DNA from 3 places in the Bacillus sp. P4_E1 genome. Region 3 is predicted to be linked to each of the others. Evidence: riboswitches for the same ligand, from Rfam matches in the RefSeq annotation. Region 3 holds a riboswitch; each other region holds the start of a gene.
What was found. A riboswitch is a leader RNA that binds a small molecule or an ion and turns the genes downstream of it on or off. The one in region 3 is predicted to bind thiamine pyrophosphate.
Positions count from the first base shown of each region.

Region 1: another riboswitch for thiamine pyrophosphate. It lies ahead of tenA (thiaminase II); the one in region 3 lies ahead of thiM (hydroxyethylthiazole kinase).
Region 2: another riboswitch for thiamine pyrophosphate. It lies ahead of thiC (phosphomethylpyrimidine synthase ThiC); the one in region 3 lies ahead of thiM (hydroxyethylthiazole kinase).

Region 1 is NZ_JBFUIV010000001.1:6,060-10,388, forward strand. Features, by position in the region: gene pdxR (MocR-like pyridoxine biosynthesis transcription factor PdxR) at 1-908, shown strand, start outside; gene ddlB (D-alanine--D-alanine ligase) at 913-1,827, shown strand; TPP riboswitch at 1,901-2,006, shown strand; gene tenA (thiaminase II) at 2,131-2,817, shown strand; gene AC1DS7_RS00045 (pPIWI_RE module domain-containing protein) at 3,149-4,329, shown strand, end outside.
Region 2 is NZ_JBFUIV010000002.1:317,969-322,297, reverse strand. Features, by position in the region: gene AC1DS7_RS03720 (arsenic transporter) at 1-915, shown strand, start outside; gene thiC (phosphomethylpyrimidine synthase ThiC) at 1,167-2,927, opposite strand; TPP riboswitch at 3,040-3,155, opposite strand; gene lldP (L-lactate permease) at 3,227-4,329, opposite strand, start outside.
Region 3 is NZ_JBFUIV010000009.1:99,845-104,173, forward strand. Features, by position in the region: gene AC1DS7_RS14565 (anaerobic C4-dicarboxylate transporter family protein) at 1-133, shown strand, start outside; gene thiE (thiamine phosphate synthase) at 251-910, opposite strand; gene thiM (hydroxyethylthiazole kinase) at 924-1,733, opposite strand; TPP riboswitch at 1,806-1,915, opposite strand; partial or broken gene topB (DNA topoisomerase III) at 2,144-2,719, shown strand; gene AC1DS7_RS14585 (hypothetical protein) at 3,397-3,561, opposite strand; partial or broken gene AC1DS7_RS14590 (IS6 family transposase) at 3,899-4,329, shown strand, end outside.

The DNA of each region.
Region 1 (4,329 bases), on a different contig from region 3:
AAGATATTCTAATTACAAATGGATTTACAGAAGGATTAGATATTGTGTTATCTTCTTTATCGAAGAAATCAGGGCGTGTTATTTGTGAGAACCCAACTCACCATGCTGCATTGAAGCTTTTTCGTTTACATGGACTTGAAGTTCATGGAATTAATATGAATGATGATGGTATTGATACGAATGAAGTAGAAAAAAGTTTGCGTGAAAAGGATTTTGATTTCGCGTATTTAATCCCTTCTTATCATAATCCGACTGGTATTGTTACGAGTTCGGAGAAAAGAACGGAATTGATGAGGTTATTTTCAAAATACAAGATCCCTATTATAGAGGATGGGTTTAATGAAGAATTACGTTATTCGGGTTCACATTTATCGCCATTATTAACTTTTGCAGGGGCTGGTAATAATGTGATTTATATTAGTAGCTTTTCAAAGGTACTTTTCCCTGGTTTACGTGTAGGTTGGATCATTGCAGATAAAGAACTGATACATTATTTAGAAAGTGTTAAAAGAGCCAGAACCATTCACACATCTACGTTAGATCAAGCTGTTCTGTTTCAATATTTACATGAAGGATATTTTGAAAAATATTTAAAAAAAGCAAGATCTGTTTATAAGAAAAAATATGAGTTAGCTGTTGGGGCGTGTAATCAGTACATTCCGTTTAAAAGAATGACTGGAGACGGTGGACTTCATTTGTTTATAGAGTTGGAAGAAAAAATTCAAGCCCGCACACTTTTACAAAAGTGTTATGAGAAAGGAGTTACGTTTTCTCCTGGAGATGTTTTTTACTCTGATGGAGGAGGAGCGAACACATTCCGATTAGGATTTTCACGTTTGAAAGAACAGGAAATTGTTAGCGGGATTCAAATAATTGGTGAAACTTTAAAAAATGAAACTTGGAGTTGAGAAAATGAGAATTGGCGTTATTATGGGAGGAGTATCCTCTGAAAAACAAGTATCAATTATGACTGGGAATGAAATGATTGCACATTTAGATAAGAGTAAATATGAAATCGTTCCAATTACGTTAAATGAAAAAATGGATTTAATTGAAAAAGCGAAAGACATTGATTTTGCATTGCTAGCATTACACGGAAAATACGGAGAAGATGGTACGGTTCAAGGGACGCTTGAGAGTTTAGGTATTCCATATAGCGGCAGTAATATGTTATCTAGCGGTATATGTATGGATAAAAATATTTCGAAAAAGATTTTGCGTTATGAAGGAGTAGAAACACCAGATTGGATTGAACTTACAAAAATGGAGGATCTAAAGCTTGAGGAGTTAGATAAATTAGGCTTTCCGTTAGTGGTAAAACCAAACTCTGGCGGCTCAAGTGTTGGAGTTAAGATTGTCTATGATAAAAATGAATTAATCTCTATGCTAGAAACTGTATTCGAATGGGATTCTGAAGTAGTAATTGAGAAGTATATAAAAGGTGACGAGATTACATGTTCAATTTTTGATGGGCAACAGTTACCTATCATTTCGATTCGACATGCTGCTGTGTTCTTTGACTATAATGCAAAATATGATGATACTAGTACAGTTGAAGAAGTTATTGAACTTCCAGCTGAAATAAAGGAACGTGTAAATAAAGCGTCACTGGCTTGTTATAAAGCATTAAAATGTAGTGTTTATGCAAGGGTTGATATGATGGTGAAGGAAGGAATTCCATATGTAATGGAAGTTAATACATTACCAGGGATGACACAATCAAGTTTACTGCCAAAAAGTGCGGAAGCAGCGGGAATTAATTATAGCAAACTATTAGATATGATAATTGAAACTTCATTAAAAGTAAGGAAAGAAGAAGGTTTTTAAGGTAGTTATATAATTAATTCTTTTGACAGTTCCACGAATTATGCTATGATAATTACAATACGACAACTAAATATTTATCCACTAGGGGGGCCTTTTATAGGCTGAGATCAGATGAAATTTTGAGACTCTTAGTACCTGATCTGGTTAATGCCAGCGTAGGGAAGTGGGAAAGACGTTGCTATTTAACGAATAAATACTGTCAATTTCACTTTCTTTACGCCTGTAAAGAAAGTTTTTTTATTTTACAGCTTTAATAATTGTGGATAAATACGTATATTTTTTACATTATTTGGAGGGATTTGAATGACTTTTTCACAATCATTACGTAAAGAAGTAGATTCAATTTGGGAAGCAAGTTTTAACCATCCTTTTGTAAAAAAACTAGGCGAAGGAACATTAGATTTAGCTAGTTTTCGATATTATGTGCTTCAAGATTCTTATTATTTGAGTCATTTTGCTAGAGTACAAACGTTAGGTGCTGCAAAGGCTCTTGAATTAGAAACGACAGCTCGTATGGCACACCATGCACAAAATACGTATGAAGCTGAGTTATCATTACATGAGAATTTCGCAAAGAAATTAGGGATTACAAAAGAAGAAAAAGATAATTTTATTCCTGCGCCAACTGCATATGCATATACATCTCATATGTATCGTGCAGCTTATGAAGGGCATTTAGGAGATATTATTGCGGCTATTTTACCTTGTTATTGGTTATATTATGAAATCGGTGAACGATTAAAAGAATGTCAACCAGAAGAGCCAATTTATCAAGAATGGATTTCTGCATATGGATCTGATTGGTTCCGTACTCTAGTAGAAGAGCAAATCACACGATTAGATACGATCGCTGAAAAAGTAACAGAGGCAGACCGTAATCGTATGAGACAACATTTTATTTTTAGTAGTCAATATGAATATTCATTTTGGGAAATGGCATATACATTAGAAAAATGGCCGGTGAATGAAGAAGTTAAAGGTGTTATTTAATTAAGAGTATATAAAAGGTATCGCTATATAAAGAGGCGATACCTTTTATTATATTTAGTTTCTGTAATTTTTTTGTAAATCATAGATAAAAAATATAATAATTCATTATAATGATTTTATAATATAAAGTCCCATAAGGAGGTAGTTATATGTTAATAGTTACTTTATATTAATTTGATTTTAATAATGTTTTATTTAAATAACCAAATGTAATTTAGTTATTTCCTTTAATGTGCTTGGTTAAAATTTGATTCGTTAATGCTTAAAAAATTGGTATCTTTTCTAGTATTATTCATGATCAATATAAATTAAGAGAGGAAGTATTAATAATATGGAAAAATTACAGTTATTAGCATTTAAAAATATAGTAGAACCCCTCTATAATGAGAAAGTATCGTATATTTATTTTCCTATTGAATGGCTTGAGATTGTAGAGATACATTATAGAACATTTTTATTAACGAGCAAATTAAAACTTGTAAATGAAAGATTGTATGAAATGTTTTCTGATATATTATTCATTCAGCATAATCCATATATATTAAAGGAAGATACGCCCTGGATTGTAGCAAAAGAACCAATGAAACAAGAACAGTTAGACTATATTTTCCAAAGCTGGTATGAGGTTATTCATGATTGGAAACCTAATAAATTAATAGATCCACCACATTTAGAATGGCAGTATGATTTAATTAGTAATTTACCAGCATTACATGATAAAAAAACGTTTTCTAAATGGGTACCAGCTCTAATTACTCATATTTTTTGCGAACAGCCTTTACGTATGGAAAATAAAAATGAGGAAGAAATATATTTTTCACCACTGCGATCACAACATGTTTCTGAAGCGATGTCTGAGCCAATTAAAGATGAAGAAACACATGATTATTTCTCTTATGTATATCGGTTTGAATACGTAACTCGTGGAGGTGAGAATATTCCGCTATTAAAAGTATCTGTAGGGATTAGGAGGTTTTATCAACAATATAATCATAAAGATATCCCTATACTTTTAGGGCGAAAGCGGAGCCAAATACTGATTTCAACTCCTGAATTTGAATCAAATAATAAAAAGCAAAGATTTGTAAAGTTAAAAGTACAACAAGCTGTAAAAGGAATAAAGTGGATTAAACGTTTTAGAAATTTAAAAGATGATTATAGGATAGGGGGAGAAGTTAAATTAGAGAACATTCTCCAATGTCCGAAAGAGTATATTAGAGGAACAAAGATAAGAGTGCTTCTTCCATATAACGAAAATATATATAAAGTTCAAGGAACAAAAATAAAATTTGGTATAAAAGTAAGAGAAAAAGAGGAACTTTTTAATGAATTCCAACGAATATGCCCATATTTCACATTACTTCCAGAATGTGAAAATGTATTAACTAATAATGAGAATGAGTTATTACCTTTATTTGCCCCAAAGGGATTAGAATCAATTACGTTAGAAGTATGGTCAGATGATATAGTAATAGAGATAGAACAAGCGTTATTAGATAGCAAAATAGTTTT
Region 2 (4,329 bases), on a different contig from region 3:
TTAATTGCCACTGCATCTAGTGCACCAATCGGTGTAAGTAATATCGTAAACTTAATCGCATTAAATATTGTTAATATGACTCTTTATATGCATACAGCTATGATGTTTGTACCTGCAACACTAGGACTACTGTTTATGTCATGGCTCATGTATACAGTTTTAAAGAAAAAACTTCCAGAAAGATTACCTGTTTCTTCATATGATATTGAAGAAATTTTCTTCACGAAAAACTTCCATCCGTTAAAAGGACAGAATTCTGTTAATACGAAACAAAAACGTACGAAATTCATGTTAAAAGTATTAGGCTTCGTTTTCCTTATGCGCTGTCTTCTATTCGTTGCATCCTTCTTATCGATTCCAATCGAAATCGTTGCCGTACTCGGTTCACTCGTTCTTCTCATCTGGAGATGGTACTACTTACGAACAAACCCAGTCGATATTTTGAAAAAGACACCGTGGCACATTTTAATTTTCGCTTTCTCTATGTATGTAATTATTTACGGGCTTCATAACGCAGGGTTAACAGCGGCACTTGTAAGTTGGCTCGAACCAATTGTAAGTCAGCATCTACTCTATGCCAGCTTTGCAATGGGCGGACTCGTTTCCCTCCTCTCTAACGTCTTCAATAACCACCCTGCACTTATGATTGGTACAATCACATTAACAGAAATGGGACTAGATCCAGTCACATTAAAAACTATCTATCTCGCAAATATCATCGGTAGTGACATCGGTTCACTATTATTACCAATCGGTACACTAGCTTCCCTCATTTGGATGTATATCTTAAGACAAAACAAAATTAAAGTGAAATGGAAAGATTATTTAAGCGTATCTCTCATCGTAATCCCACTCACAACAGTCGTCACATTATTCCTCTTATACTACTGGGTACAATTATTCTTCACCTTATAAAGTGAAACTTTATAAGGTGGGTGGGTGTTCATCCCCCACTGATTATTAGCCCGCACCAATCGGGCGTTTACGGACAGTTTATCTCCCACCTAACTTCTTTGCTCCAGCCGAATTTTGAGGTGGGAGTTTTACTGCCCACAAATAGCGGGATAGACGACAGAAGCCCCCTTTGCTACCGTCTTAGCAAAGGGGGCTTCTTCTATATTTAAGTTAGGTACAGTGTGATCAATCAAGTAAAGAGGTGTAACGTGTTATTGATATAAGTGACTACCAGTTTCTTTGAATTCTACCGCTTTCTCTTTCATTCCTTTTTCAATTGCTTCTGTCGTTTCTAAGTCATTTTCTTTCGCATATTCACGAATATCATGTGAAATTCTCATACTACAAAACTTTGGGCCACACATTGAACAGAAATGCGCTGTTTTCGCCCCTTCTGCTGGCAACGTTTCATCATGGTACTCCATCGCGCGTTCAGGATCTAAAGATAAATTAAATTGGTCGCGCCAACGGAATTCAAATCGTGCTTTTGAAAGTGCATCATCACGCTGATGAGCCGTTTTATGCCCTTTCGCAAGATCGGCTGCATGCGCAGCGATTTTGTACGTAATAACCCCTTCGCGAACATCATCTTTGTTCGGTAAACCTAAATGTTCTTTCGGGGTTACATAACAAAGCATCGCCGTTCCAAACCAGCCAATCATCGCAGCACCAATCGCTGAAGTAATATGATCATAACCTGGTGCAATATCTGTCGTTAACGGCCCAAGTGTATAGAACGGCGCACCCTGACAAATATCAAGTTCTTTCTCCATATTTTCTTTAATTAAATGCATCGGTACATGCCCAGGTCCTTCAATCATAACTTGCACATCATGTTTCCAAGCGATTTTTGTTAATTCACCAAGTGTCTCAAGCTCAGAAAACTGCGCTTCGTCATTTGCATCTGCAATAGAACCTGGACGTAATCCATCTCCAAGAGAAAACGAAACATCGTACTGCTTCATAATTTCACAAATCTCTTCAAAGTGAGTATATAGGAAGTTTTCTTTATGATGGAATAAACACCACTGCGCCATAATCGAACCACCGCGCGAAACAATACCTGTCATACGCTTTGCAGTAATTGGAATGTAACGAAGTAATACACCAGCGTGAATCGTGAAGTAATCAACGCCTTGCTCCGCCTGCTCAATTAACGTATCACGATACACTTCCCACGTTAAATCCTCTGCAATTCCGTTTACTTTTTCAAGCGCTTGATAAATTGGCACAGTTCCAACTGGTACCGGAGCATTACGAATAATCCACTCACGTGTTGTATGAATGTTTTTACCTGTAGATAAATCCATAATCGTATCTGCACCCCAGCGAGTCGCCCACGTCATCTTCTCTACTTCTTCTGCAATAGAAGACGATACAGCAGAGTTTCCGATATTTGCATTTACCTTCACGTGAAAATTACGTCCAATTATCATCGGTTCCGCTTCAGGATGGTTAATGTTCGCCGGCAAAATCGCACGACCTTCTGCAATCTCCTTACGAACAAATTCAGGCTCTACCCCTTCACGAATCGCAACATATTCCATCTCAGACGTAATAATGCCATTACGCGCATAATGCATTTGCGAAACATTTGCACCTTGCTTCGCTCTAAGCGGCTTACGATCCATTTGCGGGAAAACAGGTGTATGTTTTGAAGCCACTTTCACACCGTCATCCTCAGGTTTAATTTCGCGTCCTTCATAAGCTTCCACATCACCACGCCCCAAGGTCCAAGAGTGGCGCGGCGCCTGCAACCCTTTTTCCAGCTCCACTTTATACTCTGGATCTGTATAAGGTCCACTCGTATCATACACACGGATTGGCGGATTTTGAACACCGTTCGTATCGCTTTGTTCAATCTCGCGCATTGGTACTTTCATACCTTCACGTGTTCCATCCACATACACTTTCTTACTTCCTGGTAAACTCGATTTCAATTCAATTTGCTCAGCTGAAACAGACTGTTTCATAACCTTTGTTGCCCCCCTGTTCGTGACAAGGACGAGATATGGCCAGCGCATGCCAAAATAAAAAGAGCCAGGTCCATAAAAGAATAAGGACCTGGCTCATAAAGACATAATTATGTAAAGCCGTTAACTTCCCTACGCTGGTACGAGCCAGATCAGGTCCAAAGGGTTAAGAAGTTCACACGCTTCTCTCTCAGCCTACGCATACGTTAGGCACCCCTAGTTTATCACTGATTTAATTTTCAATACTTTCCCATCATACACTATAATCTGAAAAATGCAAAGTTTATTTCTTTTGTTGTTTACGGAATCATCCAAGTCAAATAATAAGCCTGCACATACGTCATAATCCCAACAATAGTAACAAAGAATAAACTATGCTTCAATGTAAAGCGGAACAAATCTGACTCTTTCCCAGCAAGTCCAACTGCCGCACAAGCAATCGCAATTGATTGCGGAGAAATCATTTTACCTGTTACACCGCCCGTTGTATTTGCTGCAACAAGAAGCACTTCAGATACACCGACTTGCTGCGCTGTAATTGCTTGTAAATTCGAGAACAGTGCGTTCGCTGACGTATCTGATCCTGTTAAGAATACGCCAATCCATCCTAAGAATGGTGAGAAGAACGGGAATAATCCGCCAGTTCCTGCAAGTGCTAACGCTAATGTAGAAGATAGACCAGAATAATTTGCGATAAATGCGAATCCTAATACGAATCCAATAGATAAAATTGGCATTTTTAGTTCGTTTAACGTTTCTTTAAATGTTGCTACTGCATCTTTTGCACTCATTTTCAAAATAAAGATAGAAATGATACAAGCAATTAAAATTGCTGTTCCAGTCGCTGATAAAATATCTAATTTCAAGATTGCTTCATAAGGTGTTGGTTTATTTACAATTGGCTCTGCTTTCATTACTAAATTGTGCAAGCTTGGAACTTCAAATTTAAATACGAGACTTTCTAAAGCGCCGCCCGGAGCGAATAACGCTTTAAAGAAACTCTGGCTCCAGATGACTACCATCACAGTCAAAATAATGAACGGAGACCACGCTTTTACTACTTTTCCTACCGTTAGTTTCGGCATAGATGTCGTTGTCGTCGCCGCGGCTACTTCACTATTCGCTTGCTTAGTTTGATAAATTTCTTTCGGCTGCCAAACTTTTAAAAATAGCGATAAACTTACTAAACTTACAAGCGCTGACGTAATATCCGGAAGTTCTGGTCCTAAAAACGTCGCTGTAATAAACTGTGTAATTGCAAATGAACTACCCGCTACAAATAAAGCAGGCCACGTTTGTTTTACTCCTTTAAAGCCATCCATTAAAAATACGATAAAGAACGGAACAAATAAAGATAAGAACGGTAATTGATGCCCAGCCATTTGTCCAATTTTATGTGGAT
Region 3 (4,329 bases):
AATTAACTTTGACCGTACTGGTACAACAGGAATTGGTAAATATGTTTTAAATCATAGCTTTATGATTCCGGGCCTGATCGCAACCTTTACTTCTATTGGAATTGGAATGCTCTTAATTTCAATTATGTTTTAAAGAAAAAGCACAAACCTTTATTTAAAAAGGTTTGTGCTTTTTTAATCAAACGTTTGTTTAAACTTTTTTGGCAGTCTATTCCTCCATATAGCATTTAAAATATTACATAGGCTTTTTCTACAAACTCTTATTTACTTCCTCAACTAATTTCTTCGTACTTTCATACGCAGATTCCGCTAAGCTAATCGCTGAAATAACTGAAACACCATCCGCACCCGCTTCTATAACAGAAGCTGTATTTTCAATTGTAATCCCACCAATCCCAACGATCGGTCTTGCAATCTCTTGTTCCCTAAAATACTTTAGACCTTCCGTTCCTTGAACCGCTTTTGTATCTTTTTTCGTACTCGTCGGGAAAATTGGACCAACTCCTAAATAATCAGCTCCATTTTCAATCGCCCAGCGTGCTTCTTCAATTGTATGTGTAGATACACCAACAATTTTATCACCCATTTTTTCACGAACAGAAGTAATTCCTTCATCATCTTGTCCAACATGCACGCCATCTGCATCTAACTCGAGGGCTAGTTCCACATCATCATTTACGATGAATGGTACACCGTACTCCTTGCAAAGCGCTTGTAGTTCTTTCGCAAAATCAATACGTTTCTCTCCCGTTAAAGCCCCTTCTCCCTTTTCACGAAGTTGAAAAATTGTTATACCACCTTCTAGTGCATCTCTCAATACTTGTAGTGGCTCCTTCGTACAATTGTTACTTCCCATAATAAAATATACTCGTAATAACCTAGACATTTCATCCATTGTAATGCGCGACATCTAGTTCCTCTCCTTACTGTATAACCTCAATCTTTCCATACTTCTCAATATCATCTGAAGTTGTATTCGCTAACTGATTTAAAAATTCAATTTGAAAGCTTCCTGGTCCATTCTCTACTGTTTTCAAAGCCGCTACTTCTGCTGCTACTCCATAGAATGTTAATGCGGCTACTGCTGCCTTTACATAATCCTTTTCTACCGCTACAAATGCTCCTATTACAGAAGTTAGTAAACAACCTGTTCCAGTAACTTTCGTTAAAATAGGATGGCCATTTCGAATAAGAATAGTTCGCTCTCCATCTGTAACAACATCTTCTTGTCCAGTAATTATCGCAACTGTATTTAATTCACCCGCTGCCTGTTTTGCAATATTTACAACATTACCGTTTCCAGTACCAGCATCTACACCTTTAATTTCCCATTTCTCATTAATAACGTTAGCTATTTCAGCTGCATTTCCGCGGATAACAGCTAAATCGATTTCAGCTGGAATATATCTCGCAACTTCTGTTCGATAAGAAGTTGCTCCTGCCCCTACTGGATCAAACAATACTGGTACATCATTCTTATTTGCTGATTTACCAGCAAGTAACATCGCTTCTACCTCTTCAGGACGAAGTGTACCCATATTTAAAACAAGGGCTCCCGCAATGCTAGCCATTTCTGCTACTTCTTCTTTTGCATACGCCATTACAGGTGATGCTCCTAATGCTAACAAACCGTTTGCTGTAAAATTTGTTACAACAACATTTGTAATATTATGCACGAGTGGATTAGACTCTCTCACCAAATCCACTACTTTACTAATTTCTTTCATATTCATCCTTTTCATCTCCTAACTATAGTAATGGGAGATACACAAAAAGGCACTTTGCGCGTACGCAAAGTGCCTGAACATGTGCTTTTACACTCTCCCTACGCTGGCATTATCCAACAGGTTCAAATGGTCAATGACGGACTAGTCATACTCTCAGTTTGCATCCACAAACTCCCATGTGTTTATTATTCATCTACTTCAAAGTCTACTCTTATTCTAGTAAAATAACAAGTTCTTTACTTTTATAGAATGATAGAGATCAAAACTCTCCTGGTTCAACCATTCTTCGCCTTTATATAAGTAAAACTCTCACACGTATATTTCACCACAAATAACTCAAACCGTCAGCAAGACTGAATAGAACAAAGATGTATGCTATATTTAACGTATGGAAATTTGAAAGGATGTTTTTAAATATGGCAAAAAGTATTGTAATTGCTGAAAAACCTTCTGTTGCACGTGATATCGCACGTGTACTGAAATGTGATAAAAAAGGGAACGGCTATCTTGAAGGTAGTAAATATATTGTTACTTGGGCTTTAGGTCATCTCGTTACATTAGCTGATCCAGAAAGCTATGATGTGAAATATAAACAGTGGAATTTAGAAGATTTACCAATGCTACCGGAGCGTTTAAAACTAACCGTTATTAAACAAACAGGGAAACAGTTTAACGCTGTAAAAAGTCAGCTTCTTAGAAAAGATGTAAATGAAATCATTATAGCTACTGACGCCGGTCGTGAGGGAGAGTTGGTCGCACGCTGGATTATCGATAAAGTTAAAATGCAGAAACCGATTAAACGTCTATGGATTTCATCTGTTACCGATAAAGCAATTAAAGATGGCTTCGCAAATTTAAAACCAGGAAAAGCATATGACAATCTATACGCTTCAGCTGTCGCACGTTCAGAGGCTGACTGGTATATCGGACTTAATGCGACTCGAGCATTAACTACTCGCTTTAATGCCCAACTAAATTGTGGTCGTGTACAAATGTATCCCGTCAATAGTTAGGGTGAAATTAATATTTCTAGTATTTATATGACTTGTATGATTTCCTCCCAAATTCATATGGTTATAATGATAATTTTAAGTAGGAAAAACCTCGATTGATTGTAAAACATCTTCCTTTTTATTAACAGAATATTCATTCTTTTTTAAAATTGATTAAAAAAATTTTGTAATTAAATGTATAGGTATTGTTTTATCTTATTTCCCTGAAAAGGTTCGATAAACTATGCATAAGTATAACAAGGGTTGCCTTCTGATAGCCAATCTTCTATATGTCTTATGGGGAAACAACCAAGAAATTCAGTTTCCTTTGGTGCTTATCAAATACAATACATTAAGAAGTTATTCCTCTTCTTGTTTAAGAATATGAAAATATCTTTTTTATTCTCTCTAAGATTTCGAAATACGCCCATAACCATATTTTTCACGCCACATTTATTCATGATAATTAAGTTCACTTTTTTCTTTTTGGGATAGGTTTGTTTTCTTAAGTTGATAGATGTGTTGTGGGAACCCATGATAAAAGAAAAAGCAGTTAGTAAAAGCTAACTGCTTTTTGCAGAAGAAAAATCCAATGAAAAGGTACCTAAAAAAAGAGGTATCTACATTATTTTCAGAATATCTAATTTAATACAATTAAAAAACTTATAATCTGTAAATTAAATTAAAATATTCGATATTAGCCAAATCATCCAGAAAAGAATTAAGAATTCGATTAAAATCCAAAATACCTTTTTTTCTGGTTTTTTAAATTCTTTTATTAAGGAGAAAATGGCACTAATTGCTACAAGGATGAAAAGAATGATTCGTATCATGTCTGGCATTTTAACCACTCCTAGTATTTGATTAGGTTCATTATATATTAATTTAAATATAATGAGAATTCCCCAATGAAAATTAAGCGGAATTTCAACAAAAGAACAGGTTCCAGAGGTTATTAATTTTCTAAAAGAATTGAAAAAATCCAATAAAGGCATGACATGATTAAATTCAAAATATCGGGAGAGCCGCTAGTAACAATGCATCCAAGAGTAGTACAGTAAGGGGAATCAAGAAATTCAGTTCTGCTGAAAAGCTTTTAAAACTAAGCTAAACTTTTGCAAAATAGGGTGAGGAGAATCCTAACTGGGATATTTTAAAGGAAAGTAATTTAAACAAGATATTATTTTGGCAGCCGCCCTGTACTATTGTCGCTTTTCTTTAAGCTATCTTGATGTCTCTGAAATTTTGAATGAATGTAGTGTTTCAGTTCATTCAACAACTACCCTGCGCTGGGTTCATGAATATGACCACCTGATTTATCAAATTTGGAAGAAGAAAAATAAAAGCGTAGAACTATCTTGGCAATTGGGATGCAACCTATATAAAAATCAAAAGAGAATGGCGTTACCTGTACCATACAATTGATAAAGAAGGGTACACATTGGATATTCAACTTTGTAAAAAACGGAATCATCAGGCTACATATGCCTTTATGAAAAGGCTAGTAAAAACGTTTGGAGAATCAACGGTTCTGACAACAGATAAAGCACCAGCATTACTTTGTGCATTCAAAAAATTAAAGGAACAAAGCTTTTATAAGCATACAACGC